Regions from separate parts of the Aquabacterium sp. NJ1 genome, predicted to be linked through region 2. Evidence: predicted binding sites of a transcription regulator. Region 2 holds the regulator's gene; the other holds the start of a gene.

Region 1 (7,304 bases), 610 kb from region 2:
ATGCGTTGCGCCCCACCGCTTGATCTTGTCCAGGTAGGCGATTTGCGCCGGCGTTTTGCGCTTGTTGGAGGCGTGCCAGTCCGAATCGCGGTAGCTCAGGGCATTGGTGGACTGGATGCCATCGACCTCGGGGCTGAACAGATAAGACACTTCCAGCAGCCCCCAGGCCTCTGAGCGGCCGAATTTGACGGCCACAAAGTCCTGGGGATAGGTGATGCCCTTGGCACTCATGTCCCCAGCAGCAGCGCGGTCGAGCGGGAGTATCTTGTTCGATCGGTCCGCCCATTGCTGCAAAGGTGGCGTGAAGAAGTTCGACATGTTCCAGCACCCATGGTTGCCGTCCGGGAGCGCATCATCGGTCGACACGAGCAGGAAGTTGGCGTCGTCTGCCTTGCACCCCTTGATCGGAATGAGTTCACCCGCCGCCTTGTCATTGCTGCGAAGCGCAAAGACTCGGACGACGCCAGCCAGCCGCTGGTGTTCGACCCGTGCCAGGAAATACGATGACCCGGCCGCCTGTGGCGTCTTGAGCCCTTGATTGGCCAGCATGATCCATTCGCCCGCAGGCAGTTCAACATCGAACCCCGCAACACGAAGGGCATGTTTGAAGCGTCGGCCCATCAGTTCATCGCTGAGCCCGGAGGCATTGGGTTTGGCGTCGTCCTGGCCGGCCTTGACCATGGACAGTGAGGCGGTCTGAACGGTGTGCTGTGTTGGCGGGGGAGCGGTGGGGGGCAGCGGCTTGACGGTACCGGGGGAAGCCAAGTCCGGCGGTGCACTGGGCCTGGGTGGGGCGGACGCCAGATGGCCCGCACCGGTTCCGGTGTAATTGCCGTCGTCCAGCAACTTGGCTGGGGGCGGCGAGATCGATGGGGGGTGCGACAAAGGTATCGTCACGCACAGCAAGGTCCCCAGTGCCGCCGACATCATGCAGAACTGCCACAGCGGTGCGCGCCGCCAGAGCGCTTTGAAAGCGCGCAAGTTTTGTGGGTCCACCAGCCCCATCACTGCGCCGCTTCTGCCTTGACCACGCCATCGCGGGCCACCAGCTTGACCGTCTTGTAGCCCTTCTGTTTGGCCGAAATCAGCGTGTCGGCAATCGATTCTTCGACTGCACGCAGCAAGTCACGTGAGGACGCGCCCATACCCAGGCGCTGCTGGCGCTTCATCATGTCAAACAGAATGTCCGGGTCGATCCCACCTTCGGCAATGTCCAGGTCATAACCTTTGATCATGACTTCGATCTCAAGTGCGGTAACCCGTGCAATGTCCAGACCCGACAGCGGTTTGAAAACAAAGACGCGGTCAATGCGGTTGAGTACTTCAGGCGCGAAACCCGCCTCGTGCAGCGCGTTGATGGAGCTGCGGCGCAACTCGTCCACATCGTTGGCGTAGGTTTCGCTCAAGGCCTGAAGGGCATCGGTGGCGGCGTTCGTGGTCAACACGAAGATGGCTTCGGTCGACGAAATCTGCTTGCCATCAGAGGCCTCGGTGACAAAGCCGTCGTTCCACGCCGTCAGGAAGTTCTTGTGCACTTCGGAATGGGCCTTCTCGAACTCATCGAGCAAGATGACCGCATCCGGCGTGTCACGCAAGGCGGCCGTCAACTTGCCATAAGTGTCTGAGCCGACGTAGCCCTTGGCCGCACCAAACAACTGGCTTGCTGCATAGGCGCCCGAGGAGAACTGCGTCATGTCGAAATGGAACAGCTTCTTTTGCAGTTCGGTTGCCAGGCACTTGGCCAAGTAACTCTTGCCCGTGCCGGGCGGGCCTGCGAGCATGAAGATCCCCACGGGTTTGCCCCGCTGCTTGAGCGCCAGCCTTCGGCGGATCTGCTGGGCCATGTCCTCACACACTGCATCCTGGCCGATCACCTTGCTCTTGAGCGCGTTGGCCAGCTTGTCGGAGTCGATGACGATGGCTTGAGGCTCTTCGGCAATCTTGTTCTCAAGCACTTGGCGATTGGTCAATCTGTCCAGGATATCCATCAGCAGTCCTCCATTTTCGATGCGCAGGGGCGGTCTGTTTTTTTCATGTAGCCAACCTGCAATGGCCACGGCCCAGAACAGGCCTGTCAAAGCCAGAACCACCCAGGCGTGCTGCTGCATCGTGTCGATGGATCTGTCGTAAAAAGCAGCTATGGTGCTTTGCTTGGGCCCATGCTGAATCCAGAACTGCGATACCGAGACCATCGCCATGGCCACGAAGGCCAGTGGCATGACGCGGGTGGCCAGGGCAGTCAGTGCGCGCGTCATGGCAGGCGTGCTCGCAAAGCCAGGACTTGCCCTGTGCTCATGATGGGGAAGGAGGCCAGGGCGCTGCCGGAGGCCACACCCACGGTGATGCCGCCGCCTTCACCATCGCGGACCCCTTTGATCTTGATCGGGGTGTCGCGCAGCACCGGGATGGCCAGCGTGATGGCTTGCTTGGTCAAGGTGATGGTTCTGGCGTAACCCGCGCTCTGAACCGTGACGGCATCACCGTCTTCATTGTCGGTGTCCCACAAAGTCAACCACACGAGCTTGATTTCATGGCCTGGTTGAACGGCTGGCATGGCCTGGACATCTGCCGGTGGCGCAAGCGGCGCCGGCATCAGATCGGCCTGCAAATTCCTGCGCTGTGTGTCGGGCAGGTTCATGCTGTCGAGCGCCTTTGGCCAGTCTTGTTGATCAACCTGACTCAAGACCACGAGGGGCGCCTTGAGGTAATTTTCAAAACGGGCGTCCGATTCGTCGGCACTGACCTGATCCGAGCCCGTCGTGTTGATGCCGTAGGTCCAGTCGCGCCCCCATACCGACCAGGTGGTCAGCGCCGCAGTCAGGGAAGCCGCCACGAGCGTGGCCTTGAGCAGCGTGACCGGGGCCTGATACTTGGGCCTGGGTGTGCTTTGCGGTGTGGCTCTTTGGTCAGCTACCTGTGGCAAAGGTTGGCGGTTCATCGTGACAGGGCCAAACGGCGGTGTGGTTGTTCACGCGCGTGGCGTCTGCCTCTCCCATACAGGCATGGGACAAATGTTAAGTGCCTTTCAGTGGGTGCTCTGAAAAGAAGCGTAAAGCCAGGTGCCGCGGCCTGGGCAAGGGGCAAGTTAGACTTTCGCCCGACCATAGAAGAGGAATTCCCATGAGCACCCTGCCGTCTTGCCCGAAATGCCAGTCCGAATACACCTACCAGGACGGCGACATGTTCATCTGCCCGGATTGCGCGCACGAGTGGAGCGCCCTCGCGCCGGTTGAAGCTGCCGCCGAGGCCCGCGTCTGGAAGGACGCCCACGGCAACGTGCTGCAGGATGGCGACAGCGTCACCCTGATCAAGGACCTCAAGATCAAAGGCTCGTCCTCGGTCGTGAAGGTGGGCACCAAGGTCAAGAACATCCGCCTGATCGACGGCGACCACGACATCGACTGCAAGATCGACGGCTTCGGCCCGATGCAGCTCAAGACCGAGTTCGTCAAGAAGGCTTGAACGCCGCTTCAGGAGCCCCGCACCATGACAGGCCCGACCACCGAGTTCTGGCAAGCCCGCTTCGAAAGCAAGCAAACAGGCTGGGATCGCGGCGCCCCGAGCGCCCAGTTGCTGGCCTGGCTGGACAAGGGCCAGCTGCAGCCCTGCCGCATCGCCGTGCCCGGTTGCGGCAACGGCTGGGAAGTGGTCGAACTGGCCCGACGCGGCTTTGACGTGACGGGGCTGGACTACACACCCGCCGCCGTTGAAGGCGCCAGGGCCAACTGCGAGTTGGCCGGCGTGACAGCCCGCATCGAGCAGGCCGACGTGCTGAGCTACACACCCGAACAGCCCGTTGATGCGGTCTACGAGCAGACCTGCCTGTGCGCCATCCACCCTGACAACTGGTTGCGTTACGCGGCGCAACTGGCAAGCTGGGTGCGGCCAGGCGGCACCCTGTTTGCCCTGTTCATGCAGATGCCGCGCCCCGCTGCAACGCAAGAAGGCCTCATCGAAGGGCCGCCTTACCACTGCGACATCAACGCCATGCGGGTGCTGTTTCCCGAGTCAAGCTGGGTCTGGCCCAAGCCGCCTTATGACCAGGTGCTGCACCCCAAGCTGCCCGTGGGGCATGAACTGGCGTTGCAGCTGGTGAGGCGTTAAAGACCGCAGGCGTGGTGCCTGGCCGCGCTCAGAACTTGTCAGGCGACTGGAATTCAGTGTCATCGGCGCCTTCGGTGTACCTTCTGGCCATGCTTCTGAGTATGGCCTCGCTCAGCGGAATGTGCGCCGGGGCATGGTCACCCAGCAGTCGGTCCATGGCCTCGGTGATGTCGATGGGCTCGTTCTCAATCAAGGTCGCCACGATCTTCAGGGCCTGCTCGTCGACACCCAGCCCGATCCGGGACTGAAAGCTCCTGGTCGGTACTTGTTGAGGCGCCAGCTGCTTCAACAGCGCCGTCGAACTGCCAACCCCCAGCTCAGTCAAGGCATCCCAGCCACCCGTCGAGCCACACGCTTGCAACAAGGGCGAGACCGGGTAGAGGTCCGCGCCATTGGCTGGGTTGACGCGTGGCCCTTGGCCTTCACGGCTGTAGTTCGTGTACAAGGTCTTGGTGTGACACAACTGCCCCAGGATGATCTCCAGGCCCGAGTTGGCGATCGTCTCTGCCAGATAACTTCTCGATTGCGCCGTGACCAGGGAGGGGTCCACCGTCGGGTGTGTGTTGATCGTGGTGGCGCCAAGGTCGATCTTTCGGCGTACTTGATCCTGGACATAGCCTGAGTGCCCGCTGATGTCCGCGACGAGCGTCAGGCCGAACCCATTGCGGCGCGTCCAGTCGCACATGTTCGCGTAGCGTTCCGACAGCTTCTGGATGTCTGTGGGGGTGCTGGACAAGGCGAGCCCCTGACTGCCCTTCACCAACATGAAGGACTTGGGCATGTCGCCACTATCGAACATCGAGGCGATCAATTCCAGACGTTGCTGCCAGTTGTCGCCCGAGCTGGCCACATTGAGAATGACATTGCAGTCCTTGAACTGAATGCCGGGAACCGACTTGAAAAACTTGATCTGCTCGACCACGTTGGCCGGGCCAGCGTTGGAGCCAAAGTCCGTGATGTTGAAGTAGCAATCCTTGGTGACGGACCGTTTGGTTGCGGCCACCTGCCGTTCGGCGTCCTCGCTGGTCTTGACCGAGGTCACGGATGTCCATATCCGGCGGCGAGATGGTTCATTGCGCCTGAGGCTGAGCATGTAGCCGCCTCGACTTCTGTTGTGCGTGACTGCGTTGTACGTCATTCGTGCATACATGCTTTCTCTCCTGCTCTCAAGGTCTTGATCGAATCAAAGCGGCGAGGTGGGGCAGCCTTGGCGGCACAGCGAGGTCAATCTAGCACGCAGTTCAGCATGTTTCGCATTGTGGGAATAAGGCGCCGCCGGATTCACTTGACCTGCCAGCTATCGCCCCCCTCTTGAAACTTCCGATCTCGTCCCTATAATCGTTAGCACTCGATACTCATGAGTGCTAACAAGGCACTGGCAACGGGTGTCGAAAATTTCCGTATCCGCTTCCAAGTGAGCAATTGCTTACTTGGGAGCCTTTGTCAAACCGATGTCTCAAGAGACAGGAGAAGTCATGAAACTGCGTCCTCTGCACGATCGCGTGATCGTCAAGCGCCTGGAACAAGAAACCAAGACCGCTTCGGGCATCGTCCTCCCCGACGCCGCCGCCGAGAAGCCTGACCAGGGCGAAGTGCTCGCCGTCGGTCCTGGCAAGCGCAATGACAAGGGTGATTTCATCGCCCTGAACGTCGCTGTGGGCGACCGCGTCCTGTTCGGCAAGTACTCTGGCCAGTCCGTCAAGGTCGATGGCGAAGAGCTGCTGGTGATGCGCGAAGAAGACCTCTTCGCTGTTGTGGCGAAGTAAAGCTACTGCGCGGTCGCCGGGCTGCGTTGGGCAGTGCTCGCAATCCTCACGTACAGAAGTACGTTCCGGTTGCTGCGCGCTGTCCGCCTTGCCCGACAACCGCTCGCGACGCTTTCCTCCGCCACAACTGAGCGTTGAGGGAAGCTGTTTCTACCCCCTACATACTGATTTCGGAGATTTCACATGGCAGCAAAAGACGTCATCTTTGGCGCAGACGCCCGTCACCGCATGGTTGAAGGCGTGAACATCCTGGCGAACGCCGTCAAGGTCACCCTGGGCCCCAAGGGTCGCAACGTGGTGCTCGAGCGCTCGTTCGGCGCCCCCACCGTGACCAAGGACGGTGTGTCCGTGGCCAAGGAAATCGAACTGAAGGACAAGCTCCAGAACATGGGCGCCCAGATGGTCAAGGAAGTCGCTTCCAAGACGTCTGACAACGCTGGTGACGGCACCACCACCGCCACCGTGCTGGCTCAAGCCATCGTGCGCGAAGGCATGAAGTACGTGGCCGCCGGCATGAACCCGATGGACCTCAAGCGCGGTATCGACAAGGCTGTGGCAGCCCTGATCACCGAGCTGAAGAAGCAGTCCAAGCCCACCACCACCACCAAGGAAATCGCTCAGGTCGGCACCATCTCTGCCAACTCTGATGCGGACGTCGGCCAGATCATCGCCAACGCCATGGACAAGGTCGGCAAGGAAGGCGTGATCACCGTTGAAGACGGCAAGAGCCTGAACAACGAGCTGGACGTCGTCGAAGGCATGCAGTTCGACCGCGGCTACCTGTCGCCTTACTTCATCAACAACCCTGAGAAGCAAGCCGCCCTGTTGGACAACCCGTTCGTGCTGCTGTACGACAAGAAGATCTCCAACATCCGTGACCTGCTGCCCACGCTGGAGCAAGTCGCCAAGGCTGGCCGTCCTCTGCTGATCATTGCTGAAGAAGTCGAAGGCGAAGCCCTGGCTACTTTGGTCGTGAACACCATCCGTGGCATCCTGAAGGTTGTGGCTGTGAAGGCTCCTGGCTTCGGCGACCGCCGCAAGGCCATGCTGGAAGACATCGCCATCCTGACGGGCGGCAAGGTCATCGCTGAAGAAGTCGGCATGGCCCTGGACAAGGTCACCCTGGCTGACCTGGGCCAAGCCAAGCGCGTCGAAGTGGGCAAGGAAAACACCACCATCATCGATGGCGCTGGTGCCGCCGCCGACATCGAAGCCCGCGTCAAGCAAATCCGCATCCAGATCGAAGAAGCCACCAGCGACTACGATCGTGAAAAGATGCAGGAACGCGTGGCCAAGCTGGCCGGCGGCGTGGCCGTGATCAAGGTGGGTGCTGCCACCGAAGTCGAAATGAAGGAAAAGAAGGCCCGCGTTGAAGACGCCCTGCACGCTACCCGTGCTGCGGTGGAAGAAGGCGTGGTGGCTGGTGGTGGCGTG
Region 2 (7,304 bases):
CCAGGCCTTGTGCGCACGTTGGGCCTCACGTTCCAGCGCGTCCAGATCGGCAGCAGCGTCCAGCTCGGCGAGCTCTGCGCGCCAGCTTTGCAGCAGCGCGGGCAGCTCGGGGGCAGGGCGGCGGTAGCGGCGCGACAGGCTCATCCAGGCCGACATGCGGTTGTCCAGCTCGGCCAGGCGATCCGGGTCCAGCTCGGTGTGGTGCAGCGCGCTGTTGAGGCTGTGGGCGGCGTCCTGCAGCTGGGCTTGCGCTTCGCGCAGCACTTCCAGGGCGTTGGCCAGGTTCGGCTCCACGCCAGCCACCTCTTCCAGCGCGTCAATGGCGCGCGAGGTGAGCGACTCGGCATTGCTGTCGGCTTCAGACACGGCGCCCAGCGCCATTCGCGCCGCATCCAGGATGGCCTGGCCGTGGCTCAGGCGCTGGTGCTCGGCGTTGAGCGTGTCCCACTCGTCGGCCTGAGGCCCAAGCTTGTCCAGCTCGGTGATCTGCCACTGCAGGCGCTCGCGCTCGCGGTCCAGGTCGGCCTGTTTGCTGCGGGCTTCGTCCAGGCGGCGCTGGGCCTCGCGGCGAGCGGCCCAGGCTTGTTGCAGCGCGGGCGTGTCCACACCGGCTTGCGCATCCACCAGGGCGCGCACCGAATCGGCACGGGTCAGGCTTTGCCAGGCGTGCTGGCCGTGGATGTCCACCAGGTGCTCACCCAGCTCGCGCAGTTGCGACACGGTGGCCGTGCTGCCATTGATCCAGGCGCGGCTCTTGCCCTGGGCATCGACCACGCGGCGCAGCAGCAGGGGCGCGCCGGCTTCCAGGTTGTCGAAGCCGGCTTCTTCCAGCCAGGGGGCCAGGCGGGCGGCCAGTTCGGATGAGGGGTCGAACTCGGCGGTGATGTCAGCGCGGGCGGCACCTTCGCGTACCACGCCCGAATCCCCCCGGCTGCCCAGCGCCAGTTGCAGCGCGTCGATCAGGATGGATTTGCCCGCGCCGGTTTCGCCGGTCAGGGCCGTGAAGCCACCGCCGAGGTCCACCTCCAGGCTGGTGACGATGACGAAATCGCGCAGTGTCAGGCGGCGCAACATCTCAACTGACTCCTTCGTTCCAGCGCAGCTTGCGGCGCAGGGTCGCGTAGTAGTTCCAGCCCTTGGGGTGCAGGAAGCGCACCTTGTGCGGCGAACGGCGCACGGTGACGCGGTCGCCGTGCAGCAGGCTGGCCAGGCTTTGCATGTCGAAGTTCATGCTGGCGTCGCGGCCGGCCACGATCTCGATGGTGATGGTCACGTCGTCCGACACGACCAGGGGCCGGTTGGACATGGTGTGCGAGGCAATCGGCACGATGACCCAGCCACCCAGGCCGGGGTGCATGATCGGGCCGCCGGCCGACAAGGCGTAAGCCGTCGAGCCCGTGGGCGAGGCCACGATCAGGCCGTCGGCGCGGTAGTTGGCCACGAACTGGCCGTCGATCTCTGCGCGCAGCTCGACCATGCTGGCCGTGGCGCCACGGCTCACCACCACCTCGTTGATGGCGTAGCCGTCGTAGATGGTTTCAAAGCCGGCGCCGCGCATCGGGCGCAGCACGGCGCCTTCCAGCATGGCGCGCTGCTCTTCTTCATATTGACCGGCCAGGATCGAGGGCAGGGCGGTGGCGATGTCTTTCAGCTGGATGTCGGTGATGAAACCCAGGCGGCCCTGGTTGATGCCGATCAGCGGGATGTTGAACGGCGCCAGCTCGCGCGCGATGGCCAGCATGGTGCCGTCGCCACCCAGCACCACGGCCAGGTCACATTGCTTGCCAATTTCCTTGATCGTCAGGGGCGGGTATTCCGTCATGCCGGTGTTCTGGGCCGTTTCACGCTCCAGCGACACGTCGAGCCCGGCGCGCGCCAGGATATGGGCCACGTCCTCCAGCACCGGGCGGATGCCGCGGGCCTGGTATTTGCCGACGAGGGCGGCGTGGCGGAAACGACAAGATGGCAGACTCGACATGCGAGGAATTACACCACACGAGGGTGTCAAAAAAGGACGGGCCCCTAGAGTGGGGCTGGCAGGTTTGACAGCTCAAACTAAAATGCCCAGACATGCTGGATGATCGAGCCAAGATTCTGTTGAAAGCGCTGGTTGAGCGGTACATCGCCGACGGTCAACCCGTCGGCTCGCGTACGCTTTCGCGCGCCTCGGGCCTGGACCTGTCCGCTGCCACCATCCGAAACGTGATGGCCGATCTGGAAGAGTTGGGCCTGATCGTCAGCCCGCACACCTCGGCCGGCCGCGTGCCCACGCCCAAGGGCTACCGCCTGTTCGTGGACACCATGCTCACGTCGCGCCCCGTGACCCTGGATACCCTGGGTGCCGAGGCGCGCGACCAGCTCCAGCCCGACCAGCCCCAGCGCGTGATCGCCAGTGCCGCGCAGATGCTCTCCAGCCTGTCGCAGTTCGTGGGCGTGGTCACGGCGCCGCGCAAGGCGTCCATGTTCCAGCACATCGAATTCCTGCGCCTGGGTGACAAGCGCGTGCTGGTGATCCTGGTGGCGCCCGATGGTGACGTGCAGAACCGCGTCATTTTCACCGCGCAGGACTACAGCCAGTCCCAACTGGTGGAGGCCAGCAACATCCTCAACGCGCATTACTCGGGCTTGAGCATCGATGAAATGCGCGAACGCCTCAAGCGCGAGGTGGACCAGCTGCGCAGCGACATCGCCACTTTGATGCAGCAGGCCGTGCAGGCCGGCGGCGAGGTCATGGCCGAGAACTCGGACCAACTGGTCGTGTCCGGCGAGCGCAACCTGCTGACCGTGCAGGACTTCTCCAACGACCTGGGTTCGCTGCGCCGCATGTTCGACCTGTTCGAGCAAAAGACCCAGCTCATGCGCCTGCTCGACGGCTCCAGCCGGGCCGAGGGCGTGCGCATCTACATTGGCGGCGAAAGCCAGATCGTGCCCTTCGAGGAGCTGTCCGTCGTGTCGGCGCCTTATGAGATCAACGGCCAGGTGGTCGGCACGCTGGGCGTCATCGGCCCCACCCGCATGGCCTACGACCGCATGATCGAGATTGTGGACATCACCTCCCGGTTGGTGACCAATGTGCTGAGTCAGAAATAAGTTTTGACTGGGGCTGGCTGCGCGCTGTGAACGGGCGGGGCGCAACGGTCTCGGGCGTGCTGGCTCAAGGTAGAATCGCCGCCGAGTGGGCCGTTAGCTCAGTTGGTTAGAGCAGAGGACTCATAGCGAAAGTTGTGCACCACCCAGGGAAACCGGGTGCGTGAATGGCGTCAAATTCGGTGAAACCTGACGGCCGCAAGGCACAAGGCAATGCCGAGCCAAGCCCGGAACACCGGGAAGGTGTAGAGACTAGACGGCGCCCGCCTTCAGGCCTTTTGGCCCATGGCGAAGGCATAGTCCAGGGAGTCCAGAAATGGACACAAACCGGAATCCTTTGGTCGTTGGTTCAAGTCCAACACGGCCTACCACTCCCCCGCTTTTCGGCCCCAGGCTCTGTACGCAGGTGGCCTTGGTTGATATTCGCATCAAGCACTATCCGGCGAAGCTTGGCCAGGCCGCTGCGCAACGTTCGCGTTCCCTAGGCCTGCGTCAACAAGTTGTGACGGCGAAGGCTGGAGGTTATGGCTTCCACGCAATCTGGATTGCTTGACGAGTTGCACGTGGGGCTCAGTGGTGCCCTGCCTGGGCTGGGGTGTCCCAGTCTCGGTAGGCGAATGTTGTCGGCAACCCACCCGGGTGGCCCGGGGGGCGCCTTCCCGGTTAGGCTGAGGGCCGGACAAATAGGGGATTGAATTGAGCACCACCGACACCGCCCGGCTTGCCGTGTTGATCGATGCCGACAATGCATCGGCAGCCATGATCAAGCCATTGCTGGAAGAGATTGCCAAATTCGGCATCGCCACGGTCAAGCGGGCTTACGGCGACTGGACAACCCAGAACCTGGTGGGCTGGAAAGATCAGTTGCATCGGCATGCGATACAGCCCATTCAGCAGTTCGCCTACACCAAGAGCAAAAACGCCACCGATGCGTCGTTGATCATCGATGCCATGGATCTGCTCTATGCCGGTAACGTCGACGGCTTTTGCTTGGTGTCATCGGACAGCGATTTCACACGCCTGGCTACCCGCATGCGGGAGGCTGGCAAGCTCGTGTATGGGCTCGGTGAGCAAAAGACGCCAGAGGCCTTCCGCGCAGCGTGCGACAGGTTTATCTACTTCGAGGTACTGCGATCAGCGTCGCCTGCGACCGAAGGTCGGCCGACGGTGGATGACATTCCAGATCTGAAAGAAGCCTTTACTCAGGCCTTGGCAGCGATTTCCCGCGACAGCGGCTGGGGGGCGCTCTCAGCCGTGGGTTCACACATCGCCAAAAACAATCCGGCGTTTGACACGCGCCTCTACGGATGCACAAAGTTGAGTGAGCTTGTTCGCAAGCAGACTTATCTTGAGGTCAAGGAAAACACGGACGTGTCTGGCTTCACCCACCTTGCCATTCGCCTCAAGTGATGGCCGTTCGGTCATTCAGCAAAGGAAGGAAGGGGGCTTTGGTCAAAGTCCAGATCGGCCTTGTCAATCTGGAACGTCTCTTTCAGCTTGTCGATCAGCTGTTGGCGTTTGTTGTCGTTAGCGGTGCTCATGGCAGCCTTCTCAGGCGTAAGGCACGAGGGCATTGCTGTCGCGGGTCAGCAGTTGCATCAGTTTGGGGTGGATGAAGAGCTTTTCTTTGCCGTACTGCATTTCACGCAGCACACCCAGCTCCACCAGGTCTTTCAGGTATCGAGAGGCAGCCTGTCGTTGGGCGATGTCTTTCTCGACCAGGTTGGCGATGCGGCAATAGGGCTGCTCGAAGATCACATCGACCAGCTCGCGGCTGTAAATCTTGGGCAGGTGGGCGCGTACATGCTCGGTGGTGTGGTCAGCGAGCTTGCGGATGGCCGCAATCTTGGCCGTGGTCCAACGCGAGGTTTCTTCAACAGCTTTGAGCATGAACAGCACCCAGGGCTCCCAGGCCTCTTTTTGCGTCACATCCAGCAGCAAGCGGTAGTAATCGGCCTTGTGGGCGATGATGTGGCGGCTGAGGTAAAGGATGGGCAGGCTGAGCAGCTCTTCCTGGATCAGATACAGGATGTTCACCACCCGGCCGGTGCGGCCGTTGCCGTCGACGAACGGGTGAATGGCTTCGAACTGGTAATGCCCCACAGCCATGCGGATCAGCGGGTCCAGCTCGGTCTGGGTGTGCAGAAAGCGCTCCCAGTTGGCCAACAGGTCTCTCAGGTGTGCCTCGCCCTCTGGTGGGGTGTAGATCACCTCGCCCGTTCGGTCGTTCGCGAGTTGAGTGCCTGGTGTGCGGCGGATGTCCATGTCTGCACCCTTGAGGGTGCGGCAAATTTCCACGGCGGTGGCGGTGCACAGGGGGCGGTCTTTCAGTGAAAGGAACCCCCGCTGTAAGGCCGATCGATAGCGAAGAGCCTCTTTGGTGGCGTGGTCAGCCGTGCCGTCGCCTTGGACGTGCTGGAACAGCTGGTCGGTTGTGGTGACGATGTTCTCGATCTCGGAGCTGTCCTTGGCTTCCAGCAGCGGGATCGTGTTGATCAGCATGGTCTGGTTGGGGATCAGCTCTGCCGCCTGTTTCAGCTCGGCCAGGGCGGCACGCGCAGTGATGCACGCCTTGAGCACGGCCTTGCTTTCAATGTCATGCCGAGGCGGCAAGGGGGGCAACTGGTTGTAGGGCGTTTCAGGGCGCCAGGGGGGCAAAGGGTCGCTCATGGGCCAGGCGGTCTCGTGGTTCAGACTGCGACACGAAACTTGATCATGTCGATATTTTTCAGAATTGGCGACACGTTATCACGTCATGTCGTCAGCGGCGACACGTTGGCTGAATGTGTCGCTAGATTCGCGTTTCTGCGACGTGTCAAGCGATTTCCCACCGGATGGTGAACAGGTGCCCGCCAACTCATGATCCTTTGGTCGTTGGTTCAAGTCCAACACGGCCTACCAACAAATTCAACGATCTGGCAGCGATGTCAGGTCGTTTGTCTTTGTTGAGCATGACGCAAACGTGACTCTGAACGGCACGTAAAAAGTCTGAGCCTGTGGGTTCGCTCAAGTCGAAGGCGTTTCTGCCGATATCGAGGCCATGCATTTGGTGGCATGGCCAGGCTGCTCATTTCGCCTTGCCAAACCAATACCGTACAGATTCACAGGCAGTCGCGATCTGGGTCGGGCTCTGCGCCTTGGTGAGCGGTGACTTACCCGCTGATCTCAAGCCGCCACCACAGTCAAGGACTCGCCATGTTCAAGATTCATCCAGCGCCTTCCGACGCGGCACAGCTCGATGTCGGCCCCGAAAAGGGTTGCGGCGCCTGCAGCACGGCCGAACCGCTTGGTTTTCAGTTTGACTATGCTTACCAGCCCATCGTCGATGTGATTGGTCGCAGCACCTATGCGCACGAGGCATTGGTGCGCGGCCCTGCGGGTGAGGGGGCGCTGGCGGTGCTGTCGCAGGTGACGGAGCAGAACCGCTATCGCTTCGACCAGGCCTGCCGCGTGAAGGCCATCAAGACTGCAGCGCAACTTGGCCTGAAGGATCGGCTGTCGATCAACTTCCTGCCCAACGCGGTCTACAGGCCGGAGGTCTGTATCCGGACGACGCTGGAGGCTGCGCGCGCGCACAACTTTCCCCTTGATCACATCATTTTCGAGGTGACCGAAGGTGAGCGTGTGGAGGACGGCCCCTGGCTGGCGACCATCCTGCAGGCATACAAGCAGTACGGTTTCCTGACCGCGATCGACGATTTCGGCGCGGGCTATGCCGGCCTCACCCTGCTGGCCGACTTCACGCCGGACTTCATCAAGCTCGACATGGCGCTTGTGCGCGGCGTGAACGTCAGCAAGTCACGCCAGGCCATCGCACGCGGCATGGTGCGCGTCTGCCAGGAGATGGGCATCCAGGTCATCGCCGAGGGTATCGAGACCGCCGATGAACGCGACTTCTTCCTGCATGAAGGCGTGACGCTGATGCAGGGCTTCCTGTTCGCCAAGCCCGTGTTCCGCGCGATCACCTCGGCAGCCGAGGTGTCCTGGCCGGAGCCGCTGCACCGCTCAGGGGCTTTTTCCTTTACGCGGGCTTGATCGCCGCGAAGTGCTCGCCTGCCGACGTGGAGTACCACATGTCGATCAGCCCGGTGGCCGACAGCGTCGTGATTTCAGGCCGTGCGACCAGCCAGTTCAGGACGGTCTGGCGTTGTTCTTCGGTCATGCTGCCGCGCCCGAATTTCTCCACGGCGCCGCCTGTGGCCCATCCGCCAAAGCCC

Evidence for each region. Region 2 encodes HrcA, which represses chaperone genes, less so after heat shock. Its sites were predicted from a motif close to TTAGCACTCNNNNNNNNNGAGTGCTAA; they were not measured.
Region 1: the regulator HrcA is predicted to act here: its motif matches at 5,446-5,472, upstream of groES (co-chaperone GroES).

What each region holds. Positions count from the first base shown of each region.
Region 1 covers NZ_JRKM01000001.1:1,665,781-1,673,084, reverse strand. Annotated here, with positions in the region: gene JY96_RS07115 (hypothetical protein) at 1-981, opposite strand, end outside; gene JY96_RS07110 (AAA family ATPase) at 1,005-2,255, opposite strand; gene JY96_RS07105 (hypothetical protein) at 2,252-2,938, opposite strand; gene JY96_RS07100 (zinc ribbon domain-containing protein YjdM) at 3,121-3,462, shown strand; gene JY96_RS07095 (cyclopropane-fatty-acyl-phospholipid synthase family protein) at 3,487-4,104, shown strand; gene JY96_RS07090 (hypothetical protein) at 4,133-5,254, opposite strand; gene groES (co-chaperone GroES) at 5,580-5,870, shown strand; gene groL (chaperonin GroEL) at 6,054-7,304, shown strand, end outside.
Region 2 covers NZ_JRKM01000001.1:1,057,372-1,064,675, reverse strand. Annotated here, with positions in the region: gene recN (DNA repair protein RecN) at 1-1,074, opposite strand, end outside; gene JY96_RS04560 (NAD kinase) at 1,076-1,978, opposite strand; gene hrcA (heat-inducible transcriptional repressor HrcA) at 2,071-3,090, shown strand; gene JY96_RS04550 (NYN domain-containing protein) at 3,784-4,497, shown strand; gene fic (protein adenylyltransferase Fic) at 4,639-5,757, opposite strand; gene JY96_RS04540 (EAL domain-containing protein) at 6,283-7,122, shown strand; gene JY96_RS04535 (YggL family protein) at 7,109-7,304, opposite strand, start outside.